Regions from separate parts of the Brevibacillus parabrevis genome, predicted to be linked through region 2. Evidence: predicted binding sites of a transcription regulator. Region 2 holds the regulator's gene; the other holds the start of a gene.
What was found. Region 2 encodes LexA, which represses DNA repair genes until DNA is damaged. Its sites were predicted from a motif close to CGAACATATGTTCG; they were not measured.
Positions count from the first base shown of each region.

Region 1: a site for LexA is predicted at 8,232-8,245, ahead of IRJ17_RS28230 (YolD-like family protein). Genes of this name have one in related genera too.

Region 1 is NZ_CP064090.1:2,100,417-2,116,448, reverse strand. It holds gene IRJ17_RS10120 (MerR family transcriptional regulator) at 1-53, shown strand, start outside; gene IRJ17_RS10115 (MFS transporter) at 96-1,262, shown strand; gene IRJ17_RS10110 (hypothetical protein) at 1,426-1,596, opposite strand; gene IRJ17_RS10105 (ABC transporter permease) at 1,620-2,315, opposite strand; gene IRJ17_RS10100 (ATP-binding cassette domain-containing protein) at 2,308-3,231, opposite strand; gene IRJ17_RS10095 (sensor histidine kinase) at 3,315-4,256, opposite strand; gene IRJ17_RS10090 (response regulator transcription factor) at 4,258-4,983, opposite strand; gene IRJ17_RS10085 (hypothetical protein) at 5,257-5,529, opposite strand; gene IRJ17_RS10080 (GNAT family N-acetyltransferase) at 7,115-7,579, shown strand; gene IRJ17_RS28230 (YolD-like family protein) at 7,956-8,213, opposite strand; gene IRJ17_RS10070 (IS3 family transposase) at 8,406-9,737, shown strand; gene IRJ17_RS10065 (hypothetical protein) at 9,831-10,469, opposite strand; gene IRJ17_RS10060 (hypothetical protein) at 11,016-11,504, opposite strand; gene IRJ17_RS10055 (sulfite oxidase-like oxidoreductase) at 11,951-12,547, opposite strand; gene IRJ17_RS10050 (CoA-binding protein) at 12,904-13,335, opposite strand; gene IRJ17_RS10045 (leucyl aminopeptidase) at 13,358-14,857, opposite strand; gene IRJ17_RS10040 (DUF309 domain-containing protein) at 14,911-15,285, opposite strand; gene IRJ17_RS10035 (divergent PAP2 family protein) at 15,500-15,976, shown strand; gene IRJ17_RS10030 (cobalamin-binding protein) at 16,001-16,032, shown strand, end outside.
Region 2 is NZ_CP064090.1:3,490,329-3,506,360, reverse strand. It holds gene lpdA (dihydrolipoyl dehydrogenase) at 1-138, opposite strand, end outside; gene IRJ17_RS16890 (dihydrolipoamide acetyltransferase family protein) at 145-1,542, opposite strand; gene IRJ17_RS16885 (alpha-ketoacid dehydrogenase subunit beta) at 1,645-2,625, opposite strand; gene pdhA (pyruvate dehydrogenase (acetyl-transferring) E1 component subunit alpha) at 2,629-3,714, opposite strand; gene IRJ17_RS16875 (alpha/beta hydrolase) at 4,040-4,774, shown strand; gene IRJ17_RS16870 (hypothetical protein) at 4,796-4,990, opposite strand; gene IRJ17_RS16865 (peptide ABC transporter substrate-binding protein) at 5,130-6,773, opposite strand; gene ltaE (low-specificity L-threonine aldolase) at 7,023-8,060, opposite strand; gene IRJ17_RS16855 (HesB/IscA family protein) at 8,192-8,494, shown strand; gene IRJ17_RS16850 (HelD family protein) at 8,554-10,794, opposite strand; gene crcB (fluoride efflux transporter CrcB) at 10,832-11,197, opposite strand; gene IRJ17_RS16840 (DUF896 domain-containing protein) at 11,294-11,491, opposite strand; gene yneA (cell division suppressor protein YneA) at 11,584-11,919, opposite strand; gene lexA (transcriptional repressor LexA) at 12,232-12,855, shown strand; gene IRJ17_RS16825 (DUF456 domain-containing protein) at 12,902-13,387, opposite strand; gene IRJ17_RS16820 (DUF4269 domain-containing protein) at 13,514-14,083, shown strand; gene IRJ17_RS16815 (CD3324 family protein) at 14,419-14,682, shown strand; gene IRJ17_RS16810 (FusB/FusC family EF-G-binding protein) at 14,853-15,491, shown strand; gene IRJ17_RS16805 (hypothetical protein) at 15,912-16,032, opposite strand, start outside.

The sequences.
Region 1 (16,032 bases), 1.4 Mb from region 2:
AAAAGATCGTAATTTACAAGGAGATGGAAAAAAACCATGAGTCAACGCAGTAACTTGCTTCACATTTATTTATACAGGGAAAGGAGGTCGCTTGTATGAACAAGCCGTACCTTGCTTTCTTAATTGCTTTCGGAATATTCGGAATCATAAACACCGAGCTTGGCGTAGTCGGTATTTTACCGCAAATTTCCGAGCACTATCAAATCAGCGCTTCGCAAGCAGGACTGCTCGTAAGCTCTTTCGCCTTAATCATCGCCATCTTTGGCCCGGTCATGACGTTATTCTTTTCTGGATTAGACCGTAAAAACATCATGGCTGTGGTTCTCGTCGTTTTTGCCATTTCCAATCTGATATGTGCCTTTGCCCCGAATTATGTGGCGTTATTGCTGTTCCGGATCGCGCCTGCCTTTCTCCATCCTGTTTACTTCTCTGTAGCATTTGCGGCGGCTGCCAGTTCAGTGCCAAAAGAGCAGAGCGCCCAAGCTGTAGCCAAAGTGTTTGCGGGAGTAAGCGCAGGAATGGTATTAGGTATTCCCGTCATCTCATTTATGGCTGAACAGTTTTCTCTTGAAGTCTCTTTTCTGTTTTCCGCCAGTCTAAATGCCCTGGCTGCCGGATGTATTTTTTGTTGGGTTCCATCCATGCCCGCAACGGAAAAATTATCGTTCCGCGCCCAACTGGGAGTGTTGCGAAAACCTCCGTTATGGTTTAATATTGCGACTGCTTGTTTCATCCTTGCCGCTTTGTTTGCCGTATACAGCTACTTCGCCGAATATCTTGCCCAAGTGACAACCATGGACCGCAAAGTGATCAGCGCCATGCTGATCGTGTTTGGTATTAGCGCAGTTCTAGGCAATCTGCAAGCTGGCAAGCTTTTAAGCAAGAGTGTTACGAAAACAACATTTTTTTATCCCATCATACTAGCGATGATTTATTTGCTACTATTTTTTGCGGGAACGTACACGATTCCAACCATTATGTTGATCATTTTGTGGGGAGCGGTTTTTGCCAGCGGACTGATTATAAGTCAAACCTGGCTTACTTCTGAGGCAACGAAAGCTCCCGAGTTTAGCAATAGCTTGTTTGTATCTTTCGGCAACCTGGGTGTCGCGATAGGCAGCGCGTCAGGCGGCTGGTTCCTATCTGAGCTGGGCACACATCATATTGTCTGGAGTGGGGTGCTTTTTCTCACCCTCGCGTTCCTTTGCATTGTATTGAAGATAAAAATTTTTGATCGACATAATTTATTTGCAAAAGCGTAGTTCATTTCTTGCATCGCAATGCGCTCGCCGACGGCACCCGTTTGCAAACCTGTGCGCTGCCTGCCTTCACTCTTACTAAAAGCAAAGGCTGTCCCGGGGTTCAAGTGCCCCCTATCAGACAGCCTTCGCTTCATTTTTATCCCGATACCGATGCTTCTAGCTCTTACCTCTTATTCCTCAAAAACAATAACCCGAACGCGGACAAGATGCCTAATCCGGCAGCGCCATACGTGTTGATGAGCACTTTCCGTTCCCCCGTTCCCCAGTACAGCAGCCCGTGCAAGGTCAACGAAACGACACAAAGCAAAAATGTCCATTTTACTACTTGCTTCATCGTCGATCTGCTCCTCCCGTCCGCTACTGTAGCACATCGACACGCTCGATATTGCGAATCGACATAAACGCGACCGCCGCTCCGAGTAATGCAAGGCCAATCGGCACCGCTATGATGGAGTATAAAGTGAAGCCGTTGACGTTCTGGCAAACGAGCGTCACCACGAAAATCGATGACACGATGGTGGCCGCGCCTGATTTCTTGCGCATGCCGAAGTAAAGCGGAATCAGGCTTAAAAAGCTGGTCGCCAGCGCACTCATGACGACCGTCAGCAGTCCTTTGGCTGCGACAGGCAACGTGAGCGGCTCTGAAACAACGGGCATAAACAAATTAAATACATAAAATCCAGCGCCAACAAACAGGTTCGTCGCAATATCCGCAATCAGCGTAAACAGCACGACGACAAGCAGCTTGGCGGCGATAAGCTTTTTGCGATTGATCGGGTACATGAATAGCACCATGATCGATTTGTTGCGGAACTCGTCAATGACAAGCCGTGAAATGAGCACTGCCGCGAAAACGATAAACGTTCCTCGAATAAACGTATCTATGACGGAAAACGCCATGTCATAACTTTTAAAAGACATATCTTGTTTCATTTCCGCGTCAAGACTGATCAAGCAAATAAAACCCAGAATCACGACGTTGGCAATGATCGCCCCCCGTATATAAGACCATAGGCGAAGTTTGCGCATTTCGAGCTTCATCAGTTTAAGCAACTACCCCACCCCCACCCAGGATAGAGAGGAAATAGTCCTCAAGTGACCCTTTTTTCTTATGAACCGCTTCGATCGCGACATCGTGCAGCACCAGAGCCTTCAACAGCTCACTTTGTGGAATGCGGCTATCGTAAATGCGGACTTGGCCTTCGTCGGTGATGCGCACGTTGGAAATATGCAAATGGTTCTCAAGTATGTAAGCCGCCTTACTGCTTTCGTTCGTTGTAATTTCAACATATTCTGCCGTTTGCCTGGCGATTTGTTCCATCGAAACCTCCTGCAGCAGCTTTCCCTCGTTCATGACTGCAATCGTGTCGGCGATCAGCTCGATTTCACCAAGAATATGGCTTGAAATGACAAGCGTCATCCCGTACTGCTTGCACAGCATTTTGAACAGATCGCGAATCTCCTTGATGCCTAACGGATCGAGGCCGTTAATCGGCTCATCGAGGATAAGCAGCTCCGGTTTCGTCATGATCGCCCGCGCGATGCCAAGTCGTTGCTTCATCCCAAGCGAAAATTCCTTGACCGCTTTCTTGTCAATCCCGTTCAAATTCACCAGATCAAGCGCCTCGTCGATCGACTTTTTGTTATGGTAGCCCATGTATTCACCATGCAGCTCCAAGTTTTCGTGAGCCGTCAGTTTTTCGTAAAAAATCGGGTTTTCAATGATCGTACCCATCCGTCCCAACAAATGGTACGAATGATCGGTCAGCCTTTCGCCGAAAAGTTCGATTTCGCCCGCCGACGGCTTCACCAGGTTGGTGATCATTTTCATGACGGTTGTTTTGCCTGCTCCATTTGGGCCGAGCATGCCGTATATTTCGCCTTGCTTGATGTTCAAATTGACGTTGGAAACAACTTCCTTGCCCTTATAAGCCCGGGTCAACTGCTTCGTCCTTGCGATATGCGTCATCGTTCGATGCCTCCCTCGTTCTTTACAGGCTTTATTGTAAGCATCGAAATTTGCTTATTCCTTACCTGATTCTTACAAATTCCTTAATCAGTGAATGCGATTCGTTTCAGCTTGACGGTAAACATCGTTTTTTCATAAGGCTTGCTCTGGATGCGAATCGTTCCTCCCTGCGCTTCGACAAGCCGTTTCGTAATCGTCAGCCCGAGACCGCTGCCTTGATACGCTTTGTTGCGGGAGTCTTCCAGCGTGTACATGCGCTCGAACACCCGATCTTGATGCATCTCATCGATCCCTTTGCCCTGGTCCCATACGTCCACGTACACGAACTCGTCGTCGCCCCGCAATGTTAGTCCGACGGCCCTTCCCTCCCCGCCATGCTGAATCGCATTGGCAATCAAATTGTTCAGGACACGATCCAGCGCTTCCTCGTTCCCCCATGCAAGCAGCGGCTTGTCCGGAATGTCGATAACGACTTCGAAGCCTTTGACCGTCAGGGTGTCGTAAAAAGCCAGCATGTTTTTTCCGCAAACGTCGTTCATGTGAATCCCGGAAAGGGAAATCGGCTTGTCTCCCGACTCCAGCCTGGCCAAATCAAAAAACTGGCGGATCAGCTCCAGCACCTCATTTGCCTTGGCGTGCACCTTGGTCAACAAAACTTTTCTTTCTTCGGCGTCCATATCCGGGTCCAAATTGATCGTTTCGATGTAACCAAGCACAACGGTAAGCGGCGTCTTCAAATCGTGCGAAATGTTCGAGAGCATTTTTCGCATCGACTGCTCCATCTTCAAGAAATTCGCCGTCCTGTGCTGGTTGTGCTCCAACAAATGATTGATTGCGATCAAGACTGGTATCAAGGCGCGATCGTCCGTAAAAACGAGCAACTTCTCGCTTGTGTCTCCCGCGATAATTTCGTTTAATTTGTTATGCATTTTCTCCAGGTTGGAGCTTCTTGCTCGATAAGCACGGTATTGAATGGCAATCACTACAGTCAAAATCACAACGAGTACAGCCAGCGCGATCACCATGTCAGTTGCCTTCCCACTTGTAGCCGATGCCCCACAGCGTCTTGATATACTTGGGTTCGGACGGGTTGTCTTCGATTTTTTCCCGCAACCTTCGGATGTGGACGTTAATGACGTTTTCGTCGCCGTAATATTCGTCATTCCAAATAAAACCGTACAGCTGCGCTTTCGTGAACACGCGATTCGGATTTGTGGTGAACAGCTTCAAGATTTCAAATTCTTTGGCCGTCAGTTTCAGGTCAACATCGTTTTTCGCCACTGAAAAATTGTCCAGATCAATGCGCAGCACGTCAAATGTCAGCACTCTGGCCGCTCCAGACGCCTGTTCTGTTGCTTCGGTGGCGATTTGTCCGGCAGTCGAATACGTCGTGGCACGACGAATCGCCGCTTTGATTCGGGCTGTCACTTCAATGAGCGAAAACGGCTTCGCGATATAATCGTCAGCCCCGAATCCAAGCCCGATCGCCTTGTCGACATCGCTGTCCTTCGCCGACATGATGAGAATCGGCACCGAACTTTTTTCGCGGATCAGCTTAATTACCTCGATGCCGTCCAGTTTCGGCATCATCACATCGACAATGACGATATCGAAAGCCTTTTGCCGAAACAGAGAAATCCCCTCCAAACCATTAAACGCCTCCGAGACGTCGTAGCCTTCTTTGACCAAATAATTACGCAACATTTCCACGATCTGGGTATCGTCTTCTATTAACAATATGCTGTGCGGCATGATGCTCCCTCCTAAAATTTCCATCGTGAAAATTATAGCCCGGTGCAAAGAGGATGCATAGAATTTGCGTAAAAATGGAGTGGACCTCTCACACAGGCAATACAACCGTCGAAAAAGCAAAAAAACAGCCAGCACAGAGCGGCTCTGCAATGGCTGTTGACAACGAATGCTGGGTGATTAGCGGTTCATGAGGCGTTTATCAGAAAGAGCTTACTCTATTCATGCATCCGCAATCCACCAAAAAAGAACCCCACCTTTTGGATGGGGCTTAACTTAAACTGGATTGATTACTTCCAACTCAAACGATACCGATCCGCTTCCCCCTTTCCCATCATTTGCGGTAAGCGTTATGACTGCAACACCAGGCGTCTTTGCTGTAACCAGAATCCTTGTACTTGTATTCGGTTGGCCATTAATATCAGTAAAACTCTCCTGACCGATTGCTACGTCCACAATAGTGGAATTACTAGAAGAAACTGTGTAAGTCAAGCTGTCCCCATCATCATCAATAAGCCAGCTTTTTTCCGGCTTTTCGTTAATTCCCACCACCATATACATCCCGGGAATGTTTGCAGGAAAGTATTCACGCTGGCCAATAAAAGCATTTGTGTTCACTCTTGGCGCATGATTGCTAGTCTCGTCTTGAACCTTCTCTATCTCTCGGTTGTATAACGAGCCTACACCGTACAGGCGTCTTTCAACGCATACGGCGTGCCATCAGCGGATGCGACATGTACTTTTTACAACGGGCGTTGATAGAGTAACAAAAAGGATCAAGATTTTCGCCTAACTAAGGTTAGGGATTTGGGTGTTAAACATTAGAACCACAATATGTTCGATTGTCATGCTTACTCGTCCCTCCCCAATCTGTTCAAAATCTGTCTACCGATCTCCTTATTTTTACAATCAGTTCTCACACGTAATACTTGATTTAACTTGGTTCATTTCTAGAAGCGCTACCAAATGGGTTAACTTTCGTTAGCAGACACCATTGAAGGCGTGGCGTATGTTAAAGTTGCCCGTTGTAAAATTTCTCTTTTATCTGTTGATGGAACGCCGTGTGCGATGAAAGTCGCCCGCACGGTGTAGGCTCGCTCAAATGCCTTCGATTAGAGAAGGAAATAAGGCGAGAATAGCGATATAAAACCAATTGATGATGTTGTCATTTCTGGGTCTGGTTGGCATGTTTCTCATGGTAGATTTGTCGATTTTTATTACACCGTCCCACAGGACGCCGCATCTGAAAAAGTCTTACAGTCTACGGACAATGGAGAAACCTGGGAGGATGCTTACCTGCCATTAGGAATTAAATCCGCCTCCGTTAATGGGATTCCCAAGCATACTGTACGTGCTGCTCAGCTAGAGGCTGGAAAAACTTATCTATTTAAAGTTGTCATTACAGGTGGCAAGAACGAAGGCGAATCAAATGTTATTACTCAAACAGTCATGTAATCCATCAACAGCCCCCGGGGATAATCCAGGGGTTATTTTTATCGCTTGGACTACGTTTGTACCAGTCGTGTGAAGTGCTAGAATGCCTCTTTCAGAAGCATTTCTGTCACTAACCATTTGTGTGCTTCTCTTTGCTGCTTGTGATATGAAAAGAAATTTATTAGAAAACGATGAAACCATAAGTAAGATCGGGGTAGCGCCAACAAACCGCACCGAAGAACTCCTGATCACTATATGCAAGCGGTATCAGCGAGCCTAACGTTCTGATTTTTCGAAAAATTTTCCATCTATACTTCTTCATGCCTCTTACCTCCCGAAAAACTTACTCGTTTTCTTCTACCGACCTCCGCAATTTATAGGGAGGTGATTACTATGATTAAATCTATCAAAAATTTGTTCGAACGCTTTAATTGGGTTTTGAGAGTGCTATATTTCACTGTTCGGGTAGTTGAACAAATCATGAAGTTCTTTAGCTAATGTTTTCAACCAGGCTGGGAGAAAAGAAGCTGTGCCTCCCAGCCTTCTCACAAGTAGTATCACAACTACAAAAGTACATTTTGGCTTAACCCTCGTCTGACCTGGTATAGAAACGGTTTTCTGCAACCTGTTTAAGTGAAAGATTCGTGATAATATGCTGATTAAATCTTTAATAGTGACCACGAGGAGGTTTGATTTTCAAATGGCTGAAAACATGAACAAAAGTCTCATGCTTGACATCACTCCGCTAAGAGCAGAGGATCGAAAGCGTTGGGACGTATTGGCTCGAAGCTACAAAGCCTTTTACGAGACAGAGCTCCCAGATTCCGCATACGATGAGATCTGGAACCGACTGCTCATTGGCGATAGGATATTCGGTTTCGGTGCGCATCTTCATGGCAACTTGATCGGTATCACCCACTACGTTTTTCAGCCTACGGTCTGGAAAGAAGATGTGTGCTACCTGCAAGACCTCTTCGTTGACGAAACCGCTCGCGGACATGGTGTGGCCCGTGCCCTTATAGAACGGGTCGCTCAAGCTGCACGAGAACAAAAAGCTTCTGGGCTGTACTGGCAAACCCGCCAGGATAATTTCACTGCTCGTGCTCTTTATGACAAAATTGCCTATCATAAAGGCTTCATTCGCTACGACTATACACTTGAATAGAAGTGGAGGCCTACTTCTCTTTGCTGTTCGTTATATGAAAAGAAACTTATTACAAAACGATGAAATCATAAGTAAGATCGAGCGTCTTGTTGTGATCCAAGAACAAAAACAGTCAACTCATTTTTCCACCAAGGAAAGCGATGAATAAGTTATGAATGTAGAAGAAACAATTGACCTGGTTGCTTCAAGTGTAGGAGTTGTCCACGATGTAATCTTTGTTTATTTCCTGGTCCAACTATTTCTTTTTTGGCGAAAACGTATATTTCAGAAGAAGAAAAAAGCAGAACTTCTCAATAGACTGATCTAAAAACTCGGGTTTCAACTGATGAGCAAGCAAAAGAAGGCCACTCCATCGGTGCTCAGCAGGACCGCCTTCTTATGGCGCTGCAATTGGTGGCAACAATCGGCATGCAGCATACAAAAGAAAAATCTTCCCCAACAAAAAAAGAGGCGAAATTCTCGCCTCCCTCTTTTTTGCAATCAATCCCAAGCAAATCTTTGATTCAAGTTCATCATGCTCAAGTGATGGCATCGGAACCAATTTCTCGTCTTCCTTCATCTGCAAGTACAATTCCCGCTGTTGCGGAAGCACGAAACGTCCTGAAGTTGGATTATCTATCTTGCTGATTCTCATGCTGTTCGCCCCTGAACAAGAACATTTGTTTGTATTATATGCGAACGGATTGCCAACATGCAAATAAAAAAAAGGCCCCTTCTGCAATGAGTGAACTGTGACCCGCAAGATGGACACTTTGAAAAAAGTGACCGTCTTGCGGGTTTTTGTGTTTTAATCTTCTTTAACGAGAAATGAGTGAGGAAACGGAAAATGAGCCGAGACAGAAAACGTTTTACTGAACAAGAGATACAAATGTTGGAGAAAAATCCAAATGTACTTCGAGTAACGGGGAAAAACATCTCGTATTCTCCTTCATTCAAGGTTGCCGCTGTACAAGCATACCAAGAGGGACAAACGCCGATGGAGATTTTTCTTCAGGCGGGTTTTTACATGGAAATGATCGGTCGGGATATGCCAAAAAAGTGCTTGCTTCGATGGCGAAAAGTATATGCTACCTTTGGTGAAGCTGGATTTATTGAGGAGCGTAGAGGTAAGGGCAGCACGGGCAGAAAGTCAGAAGGAGAGTTATCGGCGGAAGAGAAATGGAGACGTGCTCAAGCGCGAATTAGGCTTCTTGAGACAGAGAATGAACTTCTAAAAAAGCTAGAAGCGCTCGAAAGACAAACCAGTAAGACGTTACCATCTTCCGAGCGCTTTCAGCTCATTAACCTAGTCCTTCGAAAACATAGCTTGCAGCGCGTAACCCGTTATCTATGTCAGATTGCAGAAGTTAGCCCGAGTGGCTATTATCGCTGGTGTCGTGCTGAAGAACACCGTCAGCTTCGAGAAGCGGCGGATGAACGTGACTTCCTGCTAATAAAGGAGCATTTCGAAGCCCTGAAAGGGAAAGCCGGGGCACTGGTCATCAAAATGAGATTGGCGCGTTTGAACGGTGTCGTGATGAACCATAAAAAGATTCGTCGTCTCATGCGAAAGTTTAAGTTGGTCACTGTCATTCGGAAAGCGAATCCATATCGTAAAATGGCCAAGGCAACTCAGGAACACCGCACATGTCCAAACCTCCTGGAACGCCAGTTTGACCAAGGTATACCCGAGAAGGTTCTGCTTACTGACATCACTTATTTGCGCTATGGCACTGGCCAATGGGCCTATCTGTCCTGTGTGAAAGACGGTGCAACCAAACAGATTTTGGCACACTATCTATCTTCCACGTTAGAGTTATCCCTGGTTAAACGAACGCTGGCCCAATTAATCAGACGGTTGGACGGTAACGTCCATCCTGATGCTATTTTTCATTCAGATCAAGGCATGCACTATACTCATCCCTTAACGAGGCTCCTTATTGCTAAAGCTGGCTTTAAGCAGTCGATATCTCGCAAAGGTAACTGCTGGGACAATGCTTCCATGGAATCATTCTTTGGTCATATGAAAGATGAACTTGAATACAAGGACTGTGCATCCCTGAAAGAGTTGCGTCAGCGTGTTAATGAATACGTAACCTATTACAATTCAGAGCGTTACCAATGGACCTTAAAAAAGATGACCCCTGATGAATTCAGGAGTCATCTCATAGCCGCTTAAGTTTCGAGAGGCCCTTTTCAAATACTGTCCATTTCTCAGGTCACAGTTCACAATTGAAGGGGCCTTTTTGTCAGTCTGATATTAAATTAATAATCAATCTGGTACACAGTAGCCCGCAGGGATAGGAGTAATTATGTAGTAAATGGTATACCCATTACCATCCCAATTGCACAACTCATTTGCTCCGTATAAAGCAGTGAGTACCGCAGCTACAGCAGCTGGCAGGCCAAATTCAGAAGCTAGTGCAGCAGCTCCGATACCCGCAGCTAACGCTTTTCCAATCTTTGTGGCTTTACTTGCACTAATGTGGTAATCATAATAAAGCGCCATAGGTTTTATGTTGTTGGTTGAATTCTTAGAACTGCAAGCTTTACTCGAATTTGTGTTAATAATGTCTGCTTTTGTATCTAAAATGTTCTTGCCAACAACCATGTTCCCTTTTTTGATTTCCTTATTTGCATAACTAACAATCTTTTCAAATTCTTCAAACGCCTCTTGGCTGACTCCCGCTTCTTTGTAGTTGCTATACCCATTTACAACTACACCATTCTTGACAAAGGTCTTTTCTTCCAAATCTGATTTTGCAATTTCAAGTAGTACATCAAAACTTTGGTCAATAGTTTGTTCTGCTGCATGAACACTAGGCATCGCTACCGGAGAGTATCCAGTAAATAGAAAAGCTGTAGTCAATGCAACTGCTAGTAACGATTTAGTTATTTTATTTTTTTTCACTCGTCTTTCCTCCACCCTTATAGTCCAGATAAGTCATCCAAGCAACAACCGCAACTGTGATAACTACAGAAACCTTTTTACTTATTCCCATGCTAACGTCAAGATCAAAAAAACTGAATGCCAACAGCCCAAGAAGTATAACCAAGAGAATTTTTTTGATAATATCACCTCAAATCAATATTCTCTTACTCATAATAATGGTAATTAATTGAAAATGTTGTAAAAACATGTCGAATCAAAAATAAAATTTTGTAAAATCATGCACGCTCAGTATGAATAAACAGGAGTCAGCTCGAATCCTTACTCTTTTTTTCAATTACGCTCCCCGCAAGTATCAATACATATGCGGTACCTGACACGACCATGTCTGCTTCCACCAACTATTGTAAATCCGTTTCTTATCCTCCATGAGTCGTTACACGAGCTGTCGTTACACAATCTAGGGCTAAATTTGATCTCTATTCTCTCACCTTTACACGAGCGTTTATTCCTGTCTTATGATGGATGACAAAAAGAAAAGCCCCACTTTTTTTGTGGAGCGTCTTCCTATTCATATTGAGTATTAGCAGTAAAGAAATTAATCAAGCCATCAATGATTTCGGAAACATATCTATGGTCGACTCCTTCGTAAGTCTTGAAGGAAACTCTATTACAACCTAATTGGCTAAATATAATTTGTGTTTTCATCCACCGATCGGGCATCATTTTCTCACCAATTAGGTTGTAAATTAATTCAATGTCCTGGATATCAAAAGTTTCTGGAGCATATTTGATTTGAACTTGATCATTTATATCTAAACTTCCCATGAATACAAAATGGGGAACTCTTGCGTATTGGGGAAAATCAAAGACTTTTCCGGTTAAATTAGCAAGATCAGATACCCCCACTGGGTAGCGTATGCGTTCGCCATCCAAAGACTCCAACGGTAAAGTTAAGATAGCGTTTACTCCTCCGGCGGCAACTGCTTGCACCATCTCAGGATGCATTAGTGTAAACCGAGTCACAAACTTACCAGAAGCTGAAAACCCATTCATCAGTATTTTGTCTTCTACATTGACACCACTAGTTTTTAGAAACTCCATCGCATCTTTTTACATTTTTTAACTGCAGATCAAGTCGACAATACAGACCAGAGTGTACTTCCATTACTTTGCGAGTCAGTGAATGGGTAAAAAGAATTTGAGAATCCATTGGCCTCGGAAATACAGGAAAGAGTACAGGCACACCCATTTTTTGAATAAAAATTTCTTTCAAATTGTGATATACCACGTTCTCACTCTCTCTTTCTACAAATCATACAATTGTCCCAGAAAATAGAAAAGTCTCTTCTTTACTTAGACTAATATCGAGATGTCGTTGTATTCCATATATCGCCAAAATAGGACAAATGAGGTAATATTTCTTTGGAGGGTGTTACTTTTCACCTGAAAATAGAGAGGAGGATATTAGGAGGCGAATTTTCGCCTCCTTTTATTGGTAATTAATCCCAAGCGTAACGTTGTTGAAGCCAAGGATCTCCATACATGTTGTATCCATTCTTCTCCCAAAATCCCTGCCTGTCCTTCTCCATAAACTCGATGCCGCGCACCCACTTCGCGCTTTTCCAGAAGTAGAGGTGCGGGATGACGAAGCGCAGCGGCCAGCCGTGTTCGGGGGTCAGGTTCTCGCCGTTGTGTTTGTTGGCGAACAGGTTGCCTGCTTTCGTGAAGTCGGCCAAAGGCATGTTCACTGTCCAGCCGTGCTCGGCGTGCAGCATGACGTACTTGGCTTCCGGCTTTATTTTCACGAGCTTCAGCACTTCTTCTACCGGGATGCCCTGCCACTCGTTGTCCAGCTTGCTCCAGCCTGTGACGCAGTGAATGTCGTTCGTCACTTCGCCTGTCGGCAGCGCCATCATTTGTTCGTACGTCAGTGTGACTTCTTCCTCGACCAAGCCGAACAGGCGGAAGTTCCACTCGGTGGACAGGTCCGTGTACTCTGGAACATCTCCGTAGTGAAGTACGGGAAAACCCGTCGTCTGCTTCTGGTTCGGGGGGATACGGTCGCGCTTGGTGTCTGTCGATGGATGGATAAACATAGGCCCACTCCTTGCTGTCTTTGTCCGCTTGTCCTGCTTTTTCTTATCATATCCAGCGAAAGCGATAACGTGCAAGAAAAAATGACGGCAAAAGTGCAGCGCCTGCAAAGCGTGGGCCAGCGCCGTACCACATACCAAGTAAGCCTCCAGCGCGTTTCCCCCGAAAACCAGCCCGAACCGAACCTGCTCATGCTGCAAAAAGACCCCCGCCATGTGAGAGCGGAGGCCCTTTGCCTTTTCGCAAGGTAGCATCCCGTTGTACCAACCGTTGCAACACGAGTGTTAGCTCAGGTCATAGGGCGCATGACGATTTGACGTCATCCCCGCCTTCCAAAGAGAAGCAAAAAGAAAAAATCTTACTTGCCAACGCGCAGCAGCGCATGGTCTACCTTGATGCACATATCTTGCACGACTTCGATGCCTTCGGCGCGAACTTGGTTCGCCGCCTCTTCATTGGCAATCCCTTGCTGCATCCAGAACACTTTCGGCTTCTGTTGCATTTTCAGGGCGTCTTCTGCGACAGGCAAAATGTCTTCGCTTTTGCGGAAAACGTTGACGATGTCCACAGGCTGATCGATTTCTGCCAGGCTGGAAACGACTTTTTCGCCCAGTACCGTTTCCCCGGCAATAACCGGGTTGACCGGAATGATGCGGTAGCCGACATTTTGCATGGCCTGTGCGACCATGTAACTGGTGCGATCCGGTTTGTTGGACAGTCCTACTACAGCGATCGTCTTCGCATCCTCCAACATTTGGCGGCGAACTTCGTTGCTAGGATTTTGGCTCATGTCAATGCACTCCTTTTCGTGTTTAGGATTGGCTGCGGCTTGCTACAAATTCGGCAATCGTGCGCGTCATGACGCCTGTACCGCCAGCTGGCTGCATGTCGCCCGTTGTGGCCGTGTACGCTGTGCCAGCGATGTCCAGGTGTACCCATGGTGTCTCGCCGACGAACTCCTGGAGGAAAACGCCGCCGATGATGCCGTGGCCGTAACGTCCGCCCGAGTTTTTCAGGTCGGCAAAGCGGCTCTTGTTCAGGCTGCGGTACTCCTCGAAGGTCGGGAGCTGCCACAGGCGTTCGCCAGCAACGTCCGCTGCTTGCAAAAGCTCATCCATGAGCGCCTTGTCGTTCGTCATTGCCCCGGAGCAGTAATGTCCGAGCGCAACGACGATTCCGCCTGTCAGCGTGGCGGCGTCTACGATGCACGACACTCCCTGCTCTTTTGCATAAGTAATGCAATCGGCCAAAACGAGGCGGCCTTCCGCATCTGTCGTGATGATCTCGACCGTTTTTCCGCTCATGGTCGTGATCACGTCGCCAGGACGGAATGCTGTGCCCGACGGCATGTTTTCCACTGTTCCAATGACTGCGAGCACGTTTACTTCCGGCTTCATTTGGCCCAGCGATTCCAGCGCGCCGATCATGGCAGCCGCGCCGCCCATATCCGACTTCATGTCTTCCATGCCCGCTACCGGCTTGATGGAAATACCGCCCGTGTCAAAAGTAACGCCTTTTCCAACCAGGCCGATAACGTTATCCCACGTTTTTCTTCCCTGATATTTGACGGCTACGACGTACGGTTCCAGCTCGCTGCCTTTTGCGACACTGAGAACTCCGCCCATGCCCAGCTCTTCCAGCTTGGCTTTCTCCAGAACTTCCACGGTCATGCCGTAACGCTCTGCCACAGCGACAGCGGCGTCCTTCAGAGCGCGCGGCGTCAAGTAGTTGGCTGGCTCATTGACGAGCGTACGCGCCAGATTCGTACCGGAAACGAGCGCATTCCCCCGCAGCACGCCAGCCTGTACAGCGCTTACAGCATCGTCCGCTGCCAAGATTCGCACAGTGGCGATTGGCGCAAATTCCCGCTTCGCTTTTTGACGATAGCCTTCATAATTGTATTCTGCCAGACCGAACGCCTCTGTCACTGCCTGGGACAGACGCTCGGCACTCAAATGCCCGGTTGTCGGCAAATCGATTGCGACGTTTTTCGCGTTTCCTTTGGACACGACTGATTTGGCTGCCCGGCCCCATGCGTTGCGTGCAGCGACAAAGTCAAATTTGGCCGGATCGCCCATGCCGACGATGAGCAGCTTTTTCGCGGCAATCCGGTTCAAGCCATGAATGACCGTCAGTTCTTTCGCCTCGCCCGTGATTTCGCCTTCCTGCTGCAAGCCGCTGAGGCTGCCTGCGAAAGCTTCTTCCAGTTCCGGGTACACCTCGGAAAGCTGCTCCCCTTTCCAAAGCGGCACGATCAGCTCATCACATACGTAGCTCACAAGCTGTGAGCGTTTTTCTACGGTTACTTCCATATACTCTTCCCTCTTTCGCTGTGATAGGATACAATTATGGGCACATTTGTGTTTTAACACGATGTGTCTACATGCAAGCGCAAGGATGGAAACGTCATGGCTTTCGCCTCTGCATACGGAATCGCATCGCGATCCGGCAACACAGCCTCGCAGTCCTCTATGTAACGAAGCACTTCCTCTACGTCTAGCCCCCAATGCACGGGTCCGTAGCGGGACAAATACTTCCGCGCATTGCCAAACATCCAGCGAGCGCCTTTCAAGTTGCCGTATTCAAGATGGTACAACCCGACTGACAATTGCAGCATGCCTTGCAAAAATTTGTCGGTCTTGTCCTCCATCCAGATGTCTTCCAGCAGATCGTGGCATTCGTAGAACTCCCCTTCATTGAATTTTTCAATGAACTGCAAATACTGCACGGGATAGCCCATGGATGCACACCTCCGTTTTCCACCTGCTTGATGGCAAAAGCTACCTAGATAAGAAGTGCCTGCGGCTTGCAGGCTGACCCTCTAGCAGGAGCTTTCCTTATGGTACCACAGATTGGCAGCGCTTAAAATCCAAATGAAAACTTCACGGATTAAGACAACGCCCTTCTGTTACAATAATCTAGAGAAGCGCACAGTAGAAAGGAATGGATTTTCCGTGGCGGATATTTTTGAAAACTTCCCCTTATGGGCTGCACTGCTTGCCATAGGAATCGCCCAATTTATCAAAATTCCCCTCCATTTTTTCGCAACGAAAACATGGCAGTGGTCCCTGTTGCTCAGCACAGGCGGCATGCCCAGCTCCCACTCTTCTGCCGTGACAGCTCTGTCGACCGCAGTGGGACTGCGTGAAGGCTTTTCTAGCAACATGTTTGCTATCTCCGCCATTCTTGGCGTGATCGTCATGTTCGACGCTGCGGGCGTTCGCCGGCATGCCGGCATGCAAGCCGTCGTCCTCAACAAGCTGGTGGACGAATTTAACCACCTGTTGGAAGGGATGAAATCGTTAAAAGTTCGCCCGAACCAGGAAAAGGCGAAAAAGCTGAAAGAACTGCTCGGACACCAGCCGATTGAAGTGCTGATTGGCGGATGGCTGGGCATCATGATTGCATTGCTGGTGCAGCCGTTTTTTTAGGATGTTTCCACAGGGGGGAATCACATGCGCATCGTGTCCATCTGTCCGAGCAATAC
Region 2 (16,032 bases):
CACGCCGCCGACTTCCGCTTTTTCCACAACTGCTACGGTTTTTCCCATTTGCGCGGCGCGAATCGCTGCCACGTATCCGCCTGGGCCCGCACCGATGACGAGCACGTCTACTTCTGTCGTAAATTCACCTACTACCATTGTCTCTTATCCCTCCATGACGAGCAGCGTTGGGTTTTCCAGAAGCTGCTTCACGTAGTTGACGAAACGTTGTGCAGGTTCGCCATCAACCAAGCGGTGGTCAAAGCTCAAGGACAGGTGCAGCATTTGGCCAACCACGATTTCGCCGTTTTTCACCACTGGTTTTTCGCTGATACGACCTACGCCCAGGATCGCAACCTCAGGGTAGTTGATGATCGGCGTGAAGAACATGCCGCCAGCAGAGCCGATGTTGGTGATGCTGAAAGTCGAACCTTTCAGTTCGTCAGCACTCGCTTTGCGATCGCGAGATTTTTTCGCCAGCTCGCTGATTTCGCCCGCGATGTGGAAGATCGACTTGCTGTCAGCCGCTTTGACAACCGGTACGAGCAAACCGTCTTCTGTCGAAGTCGCGATGCCGATGTTGTAGTATTTTTTGTAGATGATTTCTTGTTTTTCTTCGTCGATAGAAGCATTCAGTTCTGGGAACTTTTTCAGACCAGCAACGACTGCTTTGACGATCATTGGCAAGTAAGTCAGCTTCACGCCGCGCTCTTCTGCGAGTAGTTTCGCGTCTTTGCGCATCGCTACCAGCGCCGTTACGTCCACTTCGTCGAAAATAGTAACGTGTGGTGCTGTGTAAGCGGATTTGACCATTGCTTTGGCGATCGCTTTGCGGATTCCTTTCAAAGGAACGCGCTCTTCCAGCTCGCCTGCTTGCGCACTGTAGTGAACAGTTGGCGCAGAAGCAGCTTGTGCTACGCCTGTTGGAGCAGTAGCTGCCGGTGCTTCTGTTGCTGCTGGAGCAGCCGTTTCCACTGCTTGTGCAGAAGGAGCGACAGCGCCACCCGATACGAAGCGATCTACGTCTTCGCGAGTGATGCGGCCCAGCTTGCCAGTTCCAGGAACCAGTGTCAGCTGAACGCCTTTTTCACGCGCATATTTACGCACGGAAGGAGTAGCCAATACGTGTTTGCGATCGATTGGAGCCGCTACTGCTGTCGCAGTTGCTTGCGCCATTGGTGTTTCCAGCGCTTGGTTCGCATTCGCGCTCACTTGGGAACCGATATCGCAACCTGGCTCCATTTTGTCAGCAGCAGGTGCTGGCGCCGCTTCAGCCGCAGGTGCACTGCCATGACCGTGGTCTGGCAGGTTTGGAATTTCGCCCTCAACCTCGAACTCGATCAAAGGATCGCCGACAACAGAAACCGTTCCTTCTGTTACTTTCAGCTCGATAACTTTTCCTTTTACAGGCGATGGCACTTCTACTACCGCCTTGTCATTTTGCACTTCCATAATGACTTGGTCTTCTTCTACGGAATCTCCGGGCTGAACGTGCCATTTGACGATTTCGCCTTCATGGATACCCTCGCCGAGCTCCGGGAGTCTGAATGTAAAACGACTCACAGTATCTCCTCCTTAGTAAACACTACGCCGTATTCACAGCCTGTAAATTTCGGAAAGAAGGCGGAAAGCTTTCAACTTTTCCGCCATTATGTCTGTTACCGATTAAAAATCGAGCACTTGAGTCAATCCGTCTACCACGCGTTTCACGTCAGGCAGCCAGATGTCTTCTGCTTGTGCAAACGGATAAACGGTATCCGGTGCCGTGATACGCAGCACTGGTGCTTCGAGGTGGAGAATAGCGCGCTCGTTGATTTGCGTAATGATTTCCGCAGCAACACCGGAAGTTTTTTGCGCTTCCTGCACGACGATCGCACGGTTTGTTTTCTTCACGGATGCTACGATGGTGTCGATATCGAGCGGGCTGATGGTGCGCAGGTCGATGACTTCCACTTTGGCGCCACGAGCTTTTTCGATTTCTTCAGCCGCTTTCAGGCTGGTATGCACCATAGCACCATAGGTGATGATGGTAACATCGCTGCCTTCTTTTACTACGTTCGCTTTTCCGAGCGGAATGGTGTACTCGCCCTCTGGTACTTCTTGACGGAAAGAGCGATACAGCTTCATGTGCTCCAGGAACACAACCGGATCGTTGTCGCGAATTGCCGAGATCAGCAGACCTTTTGCATCGTAAGGGTTGGAAGGGATAACCACTTTCAGACCCGGCGTTTGCATCATCAAGCCTTCCAGAGAGTCAGCATGCAGCTCAGGAGTTTTCACGCCGCCACCGAATGGGGAACGGAAAGTTACCGGGCTGCTAAAACGACCGCCGGAACGGTAACGCATACGAGTCGCTTGGGAAGCGATCGCATCGAACGTTTCAAATACGAAGCCAAAGAACTGGATTTCCGCTACAGGGCGGAAGCCGTTAATGGACAAGCCTACTGCCAGTCCACCAATTCCGGACTCAGCGAGCGGCGTATCGAATACGCGCTGCTCGCCAAATTCAGCTTGCAAACCTTCTGTCGCACGGAATACCCCGCCGTTTTTCCCTACGTCTTCCCCGAAGACAAGTACGGTTTCATCGCGCTTCAATTCTACGCGCATTGCATCCGTAATGGCTTGAACCATTGTCATTTGTGCCATGGCTTATTTCGACTCCTTCGCCAGGAATTCTGCCTTTTGCTCTTCGAGTGCAGGCGGCAGTGTCTCAAACATTACATCGATCAGTTCAGTCACTTTCATTTTCGGAGTTTCGTCCGCTTTTTTGATTGCGTCTGCAACTGCTGCTTTCGCTTCTTCAATGACAGCTTCTTCGTCTTTTTCGCTCCAAAGACCTTTGCTCTCCAGGAATTTGCGGAAGCGGATCAATGGGTCGCGCAGTTCCCACTCGCTTTGCTCTTCACCAGTACGGTAGCGAGTTGGGTCGTCACCAGCCATGGTGTGCGGACCATAACGGTATGTCAGCGCCTCGATCAAAGTCGCGCCTTCGCCGTTAACACCGCGCTCTTTCGCTTTTTGAACTGCGTAGTAAACAGCGAGGATGTCCATGCCGTCGATACGCTCGCTTGCGATACCGGCAGAAACTGCTTTGACTGCGATATTTTCAGAAGCCGTTTGTTTTTCGAACGGCAGGGAGATCGCATAACCGTTGTTTTGCGAGAAGAAGATCACAGGCAGTTTGTAAACACCTGCGTAGTTCATACCTTCGTAGAAATCACCTTGGGAGGTTGCCCCGTCACCAAAGTAGTTGATCGCAACGCGCTTTTCGCCGCGCAGCTTGTAGCCCATTGCCACGCCTGTCGCTTGTGTACATTGTGCTGCGATGATGATTTGTGGCATCAAAACGTTTACGCCTTCAGGGATTCGTCCACCCTCGATGTGTCCACGGGAGTAGAGGAACGCCTTGTGCATAGGGAAACCGTGCCAGACCATTTGCGGAATGTCGCGGTAGCTTGGCAGGATGAAGTCTTCTTTGGACAGAGCCGCCTCGGAACCGATCATGCTTGCTTCTTGACCAGCTACAGGCGCGTAAAAGCCCAGACGACCTTGGCGGTTCAAGCTGATAGCGCGTTGGTCCCACACACGGGTAAAGACCATTTTACGCATCAGTTCACGCAGTTCATCATCGGAGAGCTTAGGCATCAAGTCAGGACGAACAACCGTACCGTCCGGAGCAAGAATTTGCAGCGGGGCGTTGTTCTCTGTTTGTTCAACAGCAGTGGTTACGCTCATCACATTCACCTCGTCACTAGAATAAGGGGCTTCCTTGCTTGCTTCGCCATGTCCCACGCAACTGAGCCAGTGCTCAATCGGCAAGGAAGACGAAACGTGTCGGAAGTGTCCCCTGATAAAAAGCAGAAGAAAGTTTGTGTGTGCAAGAAAGGGCTTACAGCGCCGTCCGCACAACCCTGTTATATTGCAGACAAAATGTCTGTTTAACGTGTTATAGTATTGATATTACAGGGTTTATTTCCTCTCTGTTATCATTTACTATATAAGCTGTATCAGTTTTTTTCAAGGCTTAGTTTTACATTTGAGCAAACAGGAGTGTAAATCGATGTCTGATTATGTAAAACGAACAATCATAAAAGAAGAAGTCCCAAGCGTCCACGTAGACACTCCCCGCTCGGTCAAAGTGTACCTCCCGCCGGGCTATAATGAACTGCTTTCTTACCCTGTCGTCTATTGTCAGGACGGAAACGATTTCTTTACGATGGGGCGGATTGCCACCATCGCCAACCAGTTGATTCTCGAAGAAGGCATCGAACCGTTCCTCGTCGTCGGCGTCTCGGTGGATCGCAGCAAACGGACGAGTGAATATTCGCCTGTAGGCGCAAAAAATGCAGCGTACAAACGCTTTTTTTGCGAGGAGCTGCTGCCGTACATCGAGGAGCGCTATCCCGTAAGACGCGACAAAGCTTCCCGCGTGCTCGCGGGCGATTCGCTCGGAGGAACGGTTTCCTTGCACCTCGCACTGGACCACCCCGAACTGTTTTCCCAGGTGCTTGCCCTGTCAGGAGCCTTTTTCCAGCCGACACAAGCGGCCATCCAAAACAGCGGAGACCTTTCCTGGCTGCGGCTCTGGATGGTTGTGGGACTGGATGAAACCGCTGTAGAAACCCATATCGGAACGTTCGACTTCGTTCAATGGAATCGGGAAGCAAAAACACTGCTCACTGACAGCAACGCCAGCCTGTCCTATTCGGAAAAACCGGGCAACCACGTCTGGGGCTTGTGGCAAAAAGAACTCCCCGATGCTTTGCGTCACTTTTTTCCGCCGCCGTTGATTTAGGCGGACACGCACATCCGCTGTTTAGAGTGAACCGTTGATTTCCTTGATGTCTTCATATCCGTAGTAACGGCCATCTACCATGAAAATCCCTTGGTGGGTGGCTTTTTCAATCTCCCCTGCCACTTGGCGGGCATCCTGGAGCACAATGTTGACAATCTTGCTCTCATCGCGTTTCATCTGGTTCTGCAGTCTTTCACGCTCTTTGGCCGATATCATGTCTATCCCTCATTTCCTTCCATAGTCAATGGCTATAGTATTTCTTTGGGAGTGCGGAATTACACGCGCTGAACAGAGAAAACCCCCTTCATGCCGCCGGTCTGATCGTTGGCACAAAGGGGGTTCCTGCCTTTTTCGTTTACTTTTCTACGGTAGTGTATTTAAAGTCTCTGCCGCCGAACGGATTCAGAAGCAGACCTTTGACCTTGTCGTTTTGAATATACGGGCGCACGCCATAGTAAATCGGGGCAATCGGCATCTCGTCCATCAAAATTTGCTCGGCTTGCTGCATGATCGCATTGCGCTTCGCTGTATCCAGTTCCAGATAGCTGTCCACGATCAGTTTGCGGTACTGTTCATTTTCCCAGGCGGCGTCATTCGTTCCGACTGTCTTGTCTTTGAAAATCTCCAGGAAGTTGATCGGGTCGTTGAAGTCCGCTCCCCAATTCCGATAGGCAAACTGATAATTTTTGGAGCGCTTGTTTTGCAGGAATACCTTTTCTTCCAGCCCGCTGATCTTCACCTCTACGCCGAGGTTTTTCTTCCACTGATCCTGAAGCGCTTCCGCCAGTTTCTTTTGCCTGTCATCCCCTGTTCCGTAGGAGAAAGTAAATTCCGGCATCGCTGTCAGCCCCAGCTCCTTCAAGCCTTCCGCCAAAAGCTGCTTGGCTTTCGCCGAATCTTCTTGGAAATAATCATTGCCGCTGAGCTTCATCGACGGCGGAACCCAGGCATACGCAGCGGGCACACCCGGCATGACGATGCCGTCCACCAGCGGCTGGCGCTCAATCGCATACGAGAACGCCTGACGAACTTTTTTGTTCGTAAAAGGTGGCTTTGTGGTGTTGAATGTCACGGCTACCGTGTTTGGATACGGATCGAGGACAATTTTGCCTTCGTCATGCAAGCTTTGCAGCAAATCTACAGGGAGCGTATACGTCGGATGGCCTCCCCAATCCAGATCGCCCGAATCGAACAGAGCTTGCGCTGTATTGGTATCGGTAATCATGCTCCAGACGATCTTGTCCAGCTTCACTGCACCTTTGTCGTGATAGTTGTCGTTTTTGACCAAAACCAGCTTGTTTTTGTGTTCCCACGTTTCCATTTTAAACGGCCCGTTTCCGATGTAATTTTCCGGAGATGCCGCCCAGGCCGGGTTAGTTTCCACTGTTTTTTTGTGCAGCGGGAACAGCGTCGGGAAAGCTGTCAGCTCGTAAAAGAACGGCGCTGGCGAGTTCAGCTTGACTTCCAGGGTATGATCGTCGATCGCTTTCACCCCGACATCATCCTTGCTGCCTTTGCCTGTATTAAATTCTTCCGCTCCTTTGATGAAATAAAGCATGTAGGCGTATTCCGATCCTGTTTGCGGGTCGAGATTGCGTTTCCAGGCAAACTCAAAATCGTGTGCCGTTACCGGATCTCCATTCGACCAAAGCGCGTCTTTTTTCAGTTGGAACGTATACGTCAGCATATCTGGCGAAACCGAATACGTTTCAGCCATCGCGCCCGCAATTTTCCCGTCCGTCCCATAACGTGTCAGACCCTCGAAACAGGCCGTAATGACGTCAAAAGAAGTTCCATCTGAAGCAAGTCCCGGGTCGGCCGTAGGCGGTTCTCCCCCATCTGCGTTCCAGTTCAGGACCATTTCTTTCGCTTTGGCTGTGTCTGTTTTGGGTGCTTCGGTTCCCTTGTTGTCTGTAGCTGTTGGCTGCGCTGTGCTACATCCAGTTACTAATTGAAAAATCAGAAAACTAGCCAAAAGTGCGCCCATTCGCTTTTTCAAATCTGGCATCCCCCTCGTCTGTATCGAGTTCGCGATGATGACTGAAAGATAGGCTCCAACTCATCATTATGCTATCGCATTACAGTGAGAAAGGAACTGGACGACTTGGTTAAAAATATTCTCTTTATTCCGAAAATTTTTGTACAATTTGTCGAAAGTCGGCCGCAAGTGAACGGTGCAATCAGAACAAGCCAATCCGCTCCCCGATTCAAGCAGACTGGCTTTGCCCATGCTTGGTGCCCGCAACAATTATCCCGAAACCTTCGCCGTGCCAATGAGCTCTTCCACGATTTCCAGCACCCTGTTTACTTGCTGCTCATCAATGTGGCGATGAGTGGTAAAGCGGATCACGTATTCATCGAAGTCGACTGCCAGGACTCCTTTGTCTGCAAGACGCTGCAAAAAGGCAACTGCCGTCTCCCGGATCGAATCCGTCTTCACCAGCACGATGTTCGTCTCGACAGGCTCGACTTCGAGCGACAGCTTGCGGAACCCTTCAGCCAGTTGCTGCGCACGCGCGTGGTCTTCCGTCAACCGATCCGTCATCTGTGTCAAAGCCACGATTCCCGGCGCTGCCAAATATCCAGCCTGACGCAAGCCTCCGCCGAGTTTTTTTCTCCACCATCTCGCTTCTTCGATAAAGGCCCGATCCCCTGCCAAAAGAGAGCCTACAGGCGCGCTCAAGCCTTTGGACAGACAGACTTGGACGGTATCGGTGTGCTGGCTAAGCGCAGACACAGGCACGCCCAGAGCTGCCGCCGCATTGAACAGTCGTGCGCCATCCAAGTGAACGGGGATGTTGTGCTTTTGCGCTACCTCATGCACGCCCTTCATTTGCTCGATCGTAACGACCGCGCCGCCCGCCCGGTTATGTGTATTTTCGATACAAACCAGCTTCGTGCGCGGAAAATGAATGTTGTTGCCGCGAATCGCCTTTTCCACATCTACTGGACGCAGGGCGCCCCGTTCTCCCGCCAGCGTCCGTGTCTGCACACCAGCCAAAGCCGACATCGCGCCGCCTTCGTAATAAAAAATATGAGAATCCGCTTCCGCAATGACCTCATCGCCGTTCACACAGTGCGTCAACACGGCAATCTGATTGCCTTGCGTGCCGCTTGTGACAAACAAAGCCGCTTCTTTCCCCAGCAGCTCGGCTGCAATCTGTTCGAGTCGGTTAACGGTCGGGTCTTCCCGGTAAACGTCATCGCCCACCTCGGCATCTGCCATGGCCCGAAGCATCGCCTCAGTCGGTTTTGTGACGGTATCGCTGCGCAAATCAATCTTCATGAAAGCGTCCCCTTTTCGCAAGTTTGTCTAGCAACTCTATCACCCAGAACACTTTCCACATTGCATCTGCATTTCCCTCTTTGCTAAGATGGAGAAGAAACTCACATACATACAGTTAGGAGACTTGACCTATGAAGGTAAAGATTACCAAAAATGCAGCGAAGCAGCTCGGCACAATCATGGAACAAGAAGCAGACAAAGACCTGAAGCTGCGTGCCTATATCACTCACGCGCACGGTGACCATGCGCACTACGGTCTTGCTCTGGACAAGCCAACCGAAGAGGATGTAGTTGTTTCCACCGACAAGGAAATTGACGTCATCGTGAAAAAAGACGAGCCATTGCTCGATGGCATCATCATCGACTACTTGTTCCTGCCACAGGAAGGCTTCGTCATCACCAATCCGTCCAAAGGAAATACAGGCGACCATTAATCGGTTCAGCCCGGAAAAATCCCCTCTGCTGTTATTCAGTCAGAGGGGATTTTTCCTGTTCACGCCTGCGTATATAGTTCTTGTACGAGGTTAGCTAAAAGCGGCGCTTCTTCGCCTGCCATCTGCGTCATCACCAGCCGGTGGACAGGTCTTGTCATCGCCACGTACAACAGCTTCGCGTCCCACTCGTTGTTTCGATAAGATGCAACATCGAGCAAAATCACGGCGTCAAACTGCAAGCCTTTTGTCAAATAAGCTGGCATTACCGTTACGCCGCCCGGAAACTGGTTGTCCTTGCTGCCGAGAAGCGTCAGATCGGCGATGCTTTCGGCAAGAGCCTTGTGCGCCTTTTTGCTCGCCAAAATCGTTTTGGTGACAATCGCAATCGTTTGAAAGCCTTCCTGTTGCAAGGCGGCGACTCGCGAACGAATATCGTCCCACAGCTCGGCTCTTGAATGGGCATGAACCATCACCGGCTTTTCCCCATGGCGCAAAACCGGCTTGGCGAGAACCGTCTCCGGCAGATCAATCTGTCGCAGCACCTCATTGGCGCATTGCATGATTTCGATCGTCGAACGATAGCTTTGTGCCAGCGTATAGTAGGCGGGACGAAGCTGCTCAAAAATGCCTTGCGTCAGCTCTTCCCACGCGTGAATGCCGCGATAGCTGTGGATGCCTTGGGCAATGTCGCCAACGATGGTCATGGAATTTCGCTTCGTCGCAAGCCCGATGACCGCAACCTCCAATGCGCTCAAATCTTGCGCTTCATCGACAACCGTATGATCAAAATGCTCCGCTTTGTTCATGCCCTCGATAATATGCTGCAAGTACAATAGCGGCGCGATGTCTTCCGGCTCCAGGCGCTCCTGTTCCAGCAGTGCGGCAGAAGAGGTGCTGACATCACGGATCACCTCGTCCGGGATCGCAGCCGGAGCGAGCTTGCGCAGCAATTCCTCCTCTGCAATCAACTCCCGATACGCCGCAAAAATATCCAGACGTGGAAAGCTGACCAGGTATGTATCCAAAATCTGTTCCAGCATTTTTTCAAATTTGGCCAGCCCTTGCTTGTCGAGATCGACTTTTCGTTCACGTAAATGCGAAAACAGCTGCTTGTTCATTTCCTGCTTCAAATGTTTGCGCAGCGCGTCTACCCTGCGCTGGTACGGCAACGCCCCGAACTGCTCCAGGAAAAATTGCCGGATCGTCTCTCCCGGAATGGAGAAGACTTGCTTCGTTTTGTTGTAAAGAAAACTCAGTTTCTTGAAAGGGATTCTCGTCTCAATCACGTAGCGAATGTATTGCTCCATCGCTTCCTTGCACGCCAGTGAGCCTTTGAAGCGCAGCCTGTTGCGAGTAATCTCCTGTTCACGCTGATCCTGACCTTCCTCAAAAAATAGCTGCAACGGCTTGTCGGGACTGACGATCCGCCAGCCTTTTGGCATGAGCGGTTTGACGAGCCGCGCCGCCCAATCCACAAATGTCGACTGCTGGACATCATCGACGCCGAGTTCAGGCAGCACTTCTGATATGTACGTAAGAAACATCCGGTTTGGCGCGAACACCATGAATTTTTTTGACATCATCGTATCCTGATAGTTGTAGATCAAGTACGACAGCCGATGCAGGGCGATAGTCGTCTTTCCGCTACCTGCCACCCCTTGCACGACGATCGGCCGATCTTTTTCCGCCCGGATGATCTCATTTTGCTCTGACTGGATCGTCGCCACGATATCTTTCAAGCGACTGTCATTGGCCATATTCAAATTCGCGTTCAAAAACTCGTCGATGAAACCTTCCTGCAAAAACTCGTCCGGATGCCCCATTTCCCGATTGATCGTCTCTTTCACCGCTCCATCGTAAATCCCGACAATCTCTCCGTCCTCAATCGCAAAGTTGCGCTTCAACCGCACCTCTCCACGGACAATCTCGCGCCCCATCCGGTAAAACGCATCCTTGCTCTCTCCGGAGTAATAGAGACTGGCAATGGGCGCTCGCCAATCCACGACAATCGAATCGAACGTATCACTGCGGACAATTCCGCGTTTTCCGATATACACCTGATCCAGCTCGTAAATCTCGTCTTTGAGAAAATCCACACGTCCGAAATACGGTTTGTCTCGCCCGTGATCTTCCAGATACCGCAAATCTTTGGCCTTGTTGTAGTTCACGACCTGTTTCACATAGTCATCGGTTGCTTCGTTAATTTCCTCACGCAGTTGAACAATCTCGTCGTCAATGAGCGCAATCGTCTCTTTCAGCTTGTTTTGTTCTGCTTCGTAATCGCGGTGCTGGGTACTCACACCCATCCCCCCTCTCAGCTTTATCCATTATTTTTTATTATTGCATTTGCCGGGCAAGCCAAATCCCTACGGCGCATGAGGACAGCCCGACCACGATACTCGCGAGTGCATACAGCGTCCCGCGCAGCCATTGCCCGTCGCCCCAAAAAGAAACAACCTCCAGAGAAAAGGTGGAAAACGTCGTGAAGCCACCCATAACCCCTGTGGTAAACAAAATATACACTTCGGGAGAAATGCCTCCCCGCTCTTTGCCGATCACAAACAACACGCCGATCAAAAATGAGCCGATGATGTTGGCTAACCAGGTGCCGATTGGCCACCCCGGCTGATTCGCCGCCAAAGACAACCAATAGCGAAACAATGAACCGACAGCACCGCCTACCGCTACAGCCACCCACGCCATCTGTTTTCCTCCTCTGTCGAATACCTGATAGTCATAAGGAACAAAAAGACACCCGAGCGTCAAGCAAGGATGTCTGCCTTATCAATACAAGTGAGCTTAATGTTTGGGACGATTCTCTTCAAGATCTTCCACATAACGGATGGAATCGAGATTCGCTTTCAGCGATGCCTTGACCGCATCAATGTACTTTTGTCGCAGAGCTTGCTGCTCTTGCTTTTCCTCATCGGTCAAACCAACCTCGCGCGATTTTTTGACCAGTTCGTTGATTCGTTTGATTTCCGCGTCAGATACCACGTACGGTTCCTCCCACCCAGTAGTAATGCCGTTTAATTATATCACATCAGGGCGAACTCGCAAGATGGAGACGAACCGGCAAGTGCTTTCTATCATTTCGGATCGGGAATGAGCAAGGTCTGTCCCGGATAAATCAGATTGCTCTGTAGATCGTTCGCCTCTTTAATATCCTGGATCAGATCGCGTACATCGACCGTCTCCGTTTGATGGCGGACTGCAATGGTCCACAAGCTGTCACCGTCGCGAACCGTCACTTCTGTTCCTTTTAGCGGCTCAGCGTGCGAAGAAGCAAACACCAGTTCGGTCAACAAGTAAAAAAAGAGAGAAAACGTAATCAGGAACAACAGGGCTTGGCCTCTAGTAATACCAAAACGGACGCGACGGGACGATTCTTTTTCAAAACGGTTAGGAATAGACATGACATTCATGGGATAACCTCCTACAAACATACGTTCTATAAGTTCGTACCCCAATCATAAATGAGAACATATGTTCATGTCAATACGAAAACCTGCCCCTTTGCAAAATTCACGCAGGTGACGGCAAGATGGCCAATTCCCCTTTTGGTATGGGACAATCCGCGAACAGCCATGCTTCTGGCTCGCACCAACCATTCGACAAGAAACGTTCTTTCGGGCAAAAATTCCTGTTCGCCTTTTTATCGAACTTATGTTTGTCGAACGCAAGCTCCCATGGTATAATATAGGAAAATATGTTCGAGAAATCAGGGGTGTCTTTTTATGTCAAAATTATCTAGCAGACAACAAGCCATCATCGAATTCATTCGGAAGGAAGTTCGCGACAAGGGTTATCCTCCATCTGTGCGCGAAATCGGCGAAGCTGTCGGACTGGCTTCCAGCTCTACCGTACACGGCCACTTGGCCCGCCTGGAAAAGAAAGGCCTGATTCGCCGCGACCCGACCAAACCGCGCGCGATCGAGCTGTTGTCTGAAGAAGATCGCTTCCAGGACAACTTCGAAGACTCCGTTGTCCGCGTTCCTGTCATCGGGAAAGTAACCGCCGGGCAACCGATCACGGCGATTGAGGACGTAGAGGAATACTTCCCGCTTCCAGAAAATATCGTGACTTCAGACAAGGTGTACATGCTGCGCGTGTCCGGAAACAGTATGATCGACGCCGGAATCCTCGACGGAGACTACGTCATCGTGCGCCAGCAGCATGTGGCAAACAACGGAGATATCGTTGTCGCCATGACCGAAGAAGACGAAGCAACCGTCAAGCGCTTTTTCAAAGAAAAAAACCACTTCCGTCTCCAGCCTGAGAACGCCACGATGGAACCGATCATTTTGGACGCCGTTTCCATCCTCGGCAAAGTCATCGGCGTCTACCGCCTCATTCACTAATTTCGCGGCATACAAAAAGGACAGCCATCGCTGTCCTTTTTTCTCTCTATCTGGCGAGGAAAAACCAGATAATCATGGTCACCTGCAACACTACTTTGACCACTGCGCTTCCCAAAAAGCCGATCAGGGAGCCAAAACCCGCTTTGACCGCCCGCTCGAAAGGCTGGTTCTGCACCAACAGCTCTACCAGCACGACGAAGACAAACGGCAAAACGATCATCCCGAATGGCGGAAACACGAAAATCCCGAGAAAAATCCCTGCGGCCGCCGCCACCGATGACCATTTGGAGCCGCCGTATTTTTTCACGAAATACATGTTGGTCAACAAGTCAGCGCCGTACAGCAATATACTGAATACCACCATTCCCCACCAGAAGGACGCTGGCAACCCCGCTCCCGGATCTGCTATGAAAAAGTGGTAGAGCAAAAAACCTGCCCACAGCAAAATCGTATCGGGTAACACAGGCAAAAATATACCTGCAATACTGAGCGCGAATAGCACCAAAACAACGATCCAGAGTAAAATATCCATCTGCATGCACTCCCCTCACATAGGTAATACGAGCAAAAGCGATTTTTGTTGCACACTTGTTTTCGCGAATCTATCATACTTGTTGCGACAAACATCTGCAAATACCGAAGGAAACAGGAGTTTTCTATGACGAGAAACTGGCGTGATCTCACCTATTTGCAAAACGGTACAGCAAAACAGCAAACAGCCGCACGAGCCATCGAACAAAGCGCGGTCTTGCAACGCCTGCAAGCTTTTGATCCGGTGCTCGCCGGAACGATTCCGCTCGACATCGATCTTGGCGACAGTGATTTGGACATCGTCTGCGAATGCTACGATCTTGAGCTGTTCGCCGAGATCGCCCGCAGCTTTTACGCAGACTGCGAAGGATACCAGGAAGCCCGCATGCCGGTACAAGCTGTGCCCACATGTCTTGTCTCCTTTTTTGCCCACGGCTTCTGGTTCGAGCTTTTTGCCCAAGCGCGCCCCGTCGAACAACAAAACGCGTATCGGCACATGATCATCGAACATCGCTTGCTGCAACTGGCAGGACCGAAAGCGCGGCAGCACATCCGCCAGCTCAAACAAAACGGCTTGAAGACAGAGCCAGCTTTTGCCTCCTATTTTCACATCCCAGGAGCTGACCCGTACCAAGCGTTGCTTGCGCTGGAGCCATGGACAGATGATCAGTTGCTTGACCTGATCGTCGGCCGATAAGCCGCAAAGATCGTGTTTTTTGAGTAACTTGGCAAAGCGCTCGCAAACATCTGCGCATGAAAATCGCTGCAAGATGATCTATAATGGAAGGAACTGCGCAGAGTTTGCGTACTGTACAGGAAGGTATGAATCGTGATCGAGGGGGTGTATGGTTGGTGAATGGATTCAGTTTGCCAGATACTGCAGCGTCTCATGCAAAGCCTGGAAATAAAAAGGCGATACTTTGCATGAGGTGGACAGTCGTTTAGACAATACATCGCCTACCGTTATGTATCTCATTTTTTATTTTCCGGCTTTGCCCCTTATTTGAATGCCAAAATAAGGAGCGAGCGAAAATGAAATATGCGAATGCAGCCAATATGCTGCCAGAAAGCCTGATTGCAGAAATCCAGAAGTATGTGCAAGGGGAAACCATCTATATCCCGAAGTCAAAAACCACGCATTATAAATGGGGAACCCGCTCTGGCGGAAGAAAACAGCTGGACGAAAGGAACAACCTGATCCGCAACGCTTTTCGCGAAGGCGTGTCCATTCCACAGCTGGCCGAACAGTACTTTCTCTCGATCGAAACGATCAAAAAAATCGTATATGTCAAATAGACTCAGGCACTGATCTGTCCCCAGGACGATCAGTGCTTTTTCTATGCCGAGTTTTGTTTAGAATCGTTCTCTCCCTATCAAGCGCAGCCGTTTGCTTTTAAAGTAAAAGAGACAAAACTGCTGTGTTCTTTCACCAGCGCAGCGGACACATACAGGAGGTACACGCTCACATGCAACCGTTTATTTTTCCCCACCACTACAACTTTATCAAATGGCAGGTGCAAAACTTGTTGAATGCGTATACGGGCAGCACGGATTTGAACGTCATCCGGGCACGAAAAGACATTGCGCAGGAAGCGGTTTTTCAGCTGTTCGCTGATCTTTCTGACGAACAAAGACAACTGCTTGCGCCAATCCGTTCGCTGAAAGAAAAGAACGAAGCCAAACAGTTTCTGCTGTCTTTGTCGCCTTATGTTGTTCCGTTTCCCGCCGTTACCGAGCAAGCGATCAAAAAAATGTACCCGAAGATCAAGAAGCTCAAGCCACCAGTAGCCGCCGAGCTTCCGTATGCCGAGTTGTCGTACATCAGTTGGTTCGACAACGGTTCTGATAAAAAATTTATCATCGCCAACTACCCCGACAAGCTGATCGGTATCCACGGCACTTTTACGCCCATGGCGAAGAAAGGCATCTGTGCCATCTGCAACAAAGTTTCCGACATCGGCATGTTCGTCCTGGAAGCACGCGGTTCAAGTGACGGCACGTATTTGAAAAAAGGAAACTATTTATGCCAAGACAGCACAACCTGCAATCAAAACATCCGCTCTTTGGATAAACTGCACGAGTTTTTAGCTCTCATGATCAAATGAGGGACCAACAGCAACTTTCTGGGCAAAAACGATGACAGCTCCTTGTTCTCATTCATGAACAAGGAGCTGTTTTGGCAAAAAAATGAACCCCTCGTGCAGCTCAAGGGGTTGTTGATGGCAAGCGGGCGAGAGGTTGTATCTGATTCTCTCAAATGGAATCCATTATAAGCCCGCTTCCTGTGTGGAAGGTGCACGGAGAGATGGTTCCTTCCACACAGGATACGCCACGAGGAGGGCGATTTTCATCGAAGATGGCGTCCATCAACTAAAGCGAGGATGTTCCTTTCGGGTACTTTTACTATACTTTGCCTGCCTCTCTGCCGTCTCCTATCGAAAGTTAGGTAGGGGTTAATTTTTTTATCTCTTCATCACTCATAAGCAGACAGCCTCATAAATAACCGGAAAGCGAACCGCGTTTAGTCATGAAAAAGGGGCCGGAATTTTCACTAACACATAGTCACCCGTCCACTTTTGGGTAGTTACAATCAAATTTTCTCCTTGTTTTTCAAAGAAGAGGCCACTACCTTCTTTTTGTCGGAAC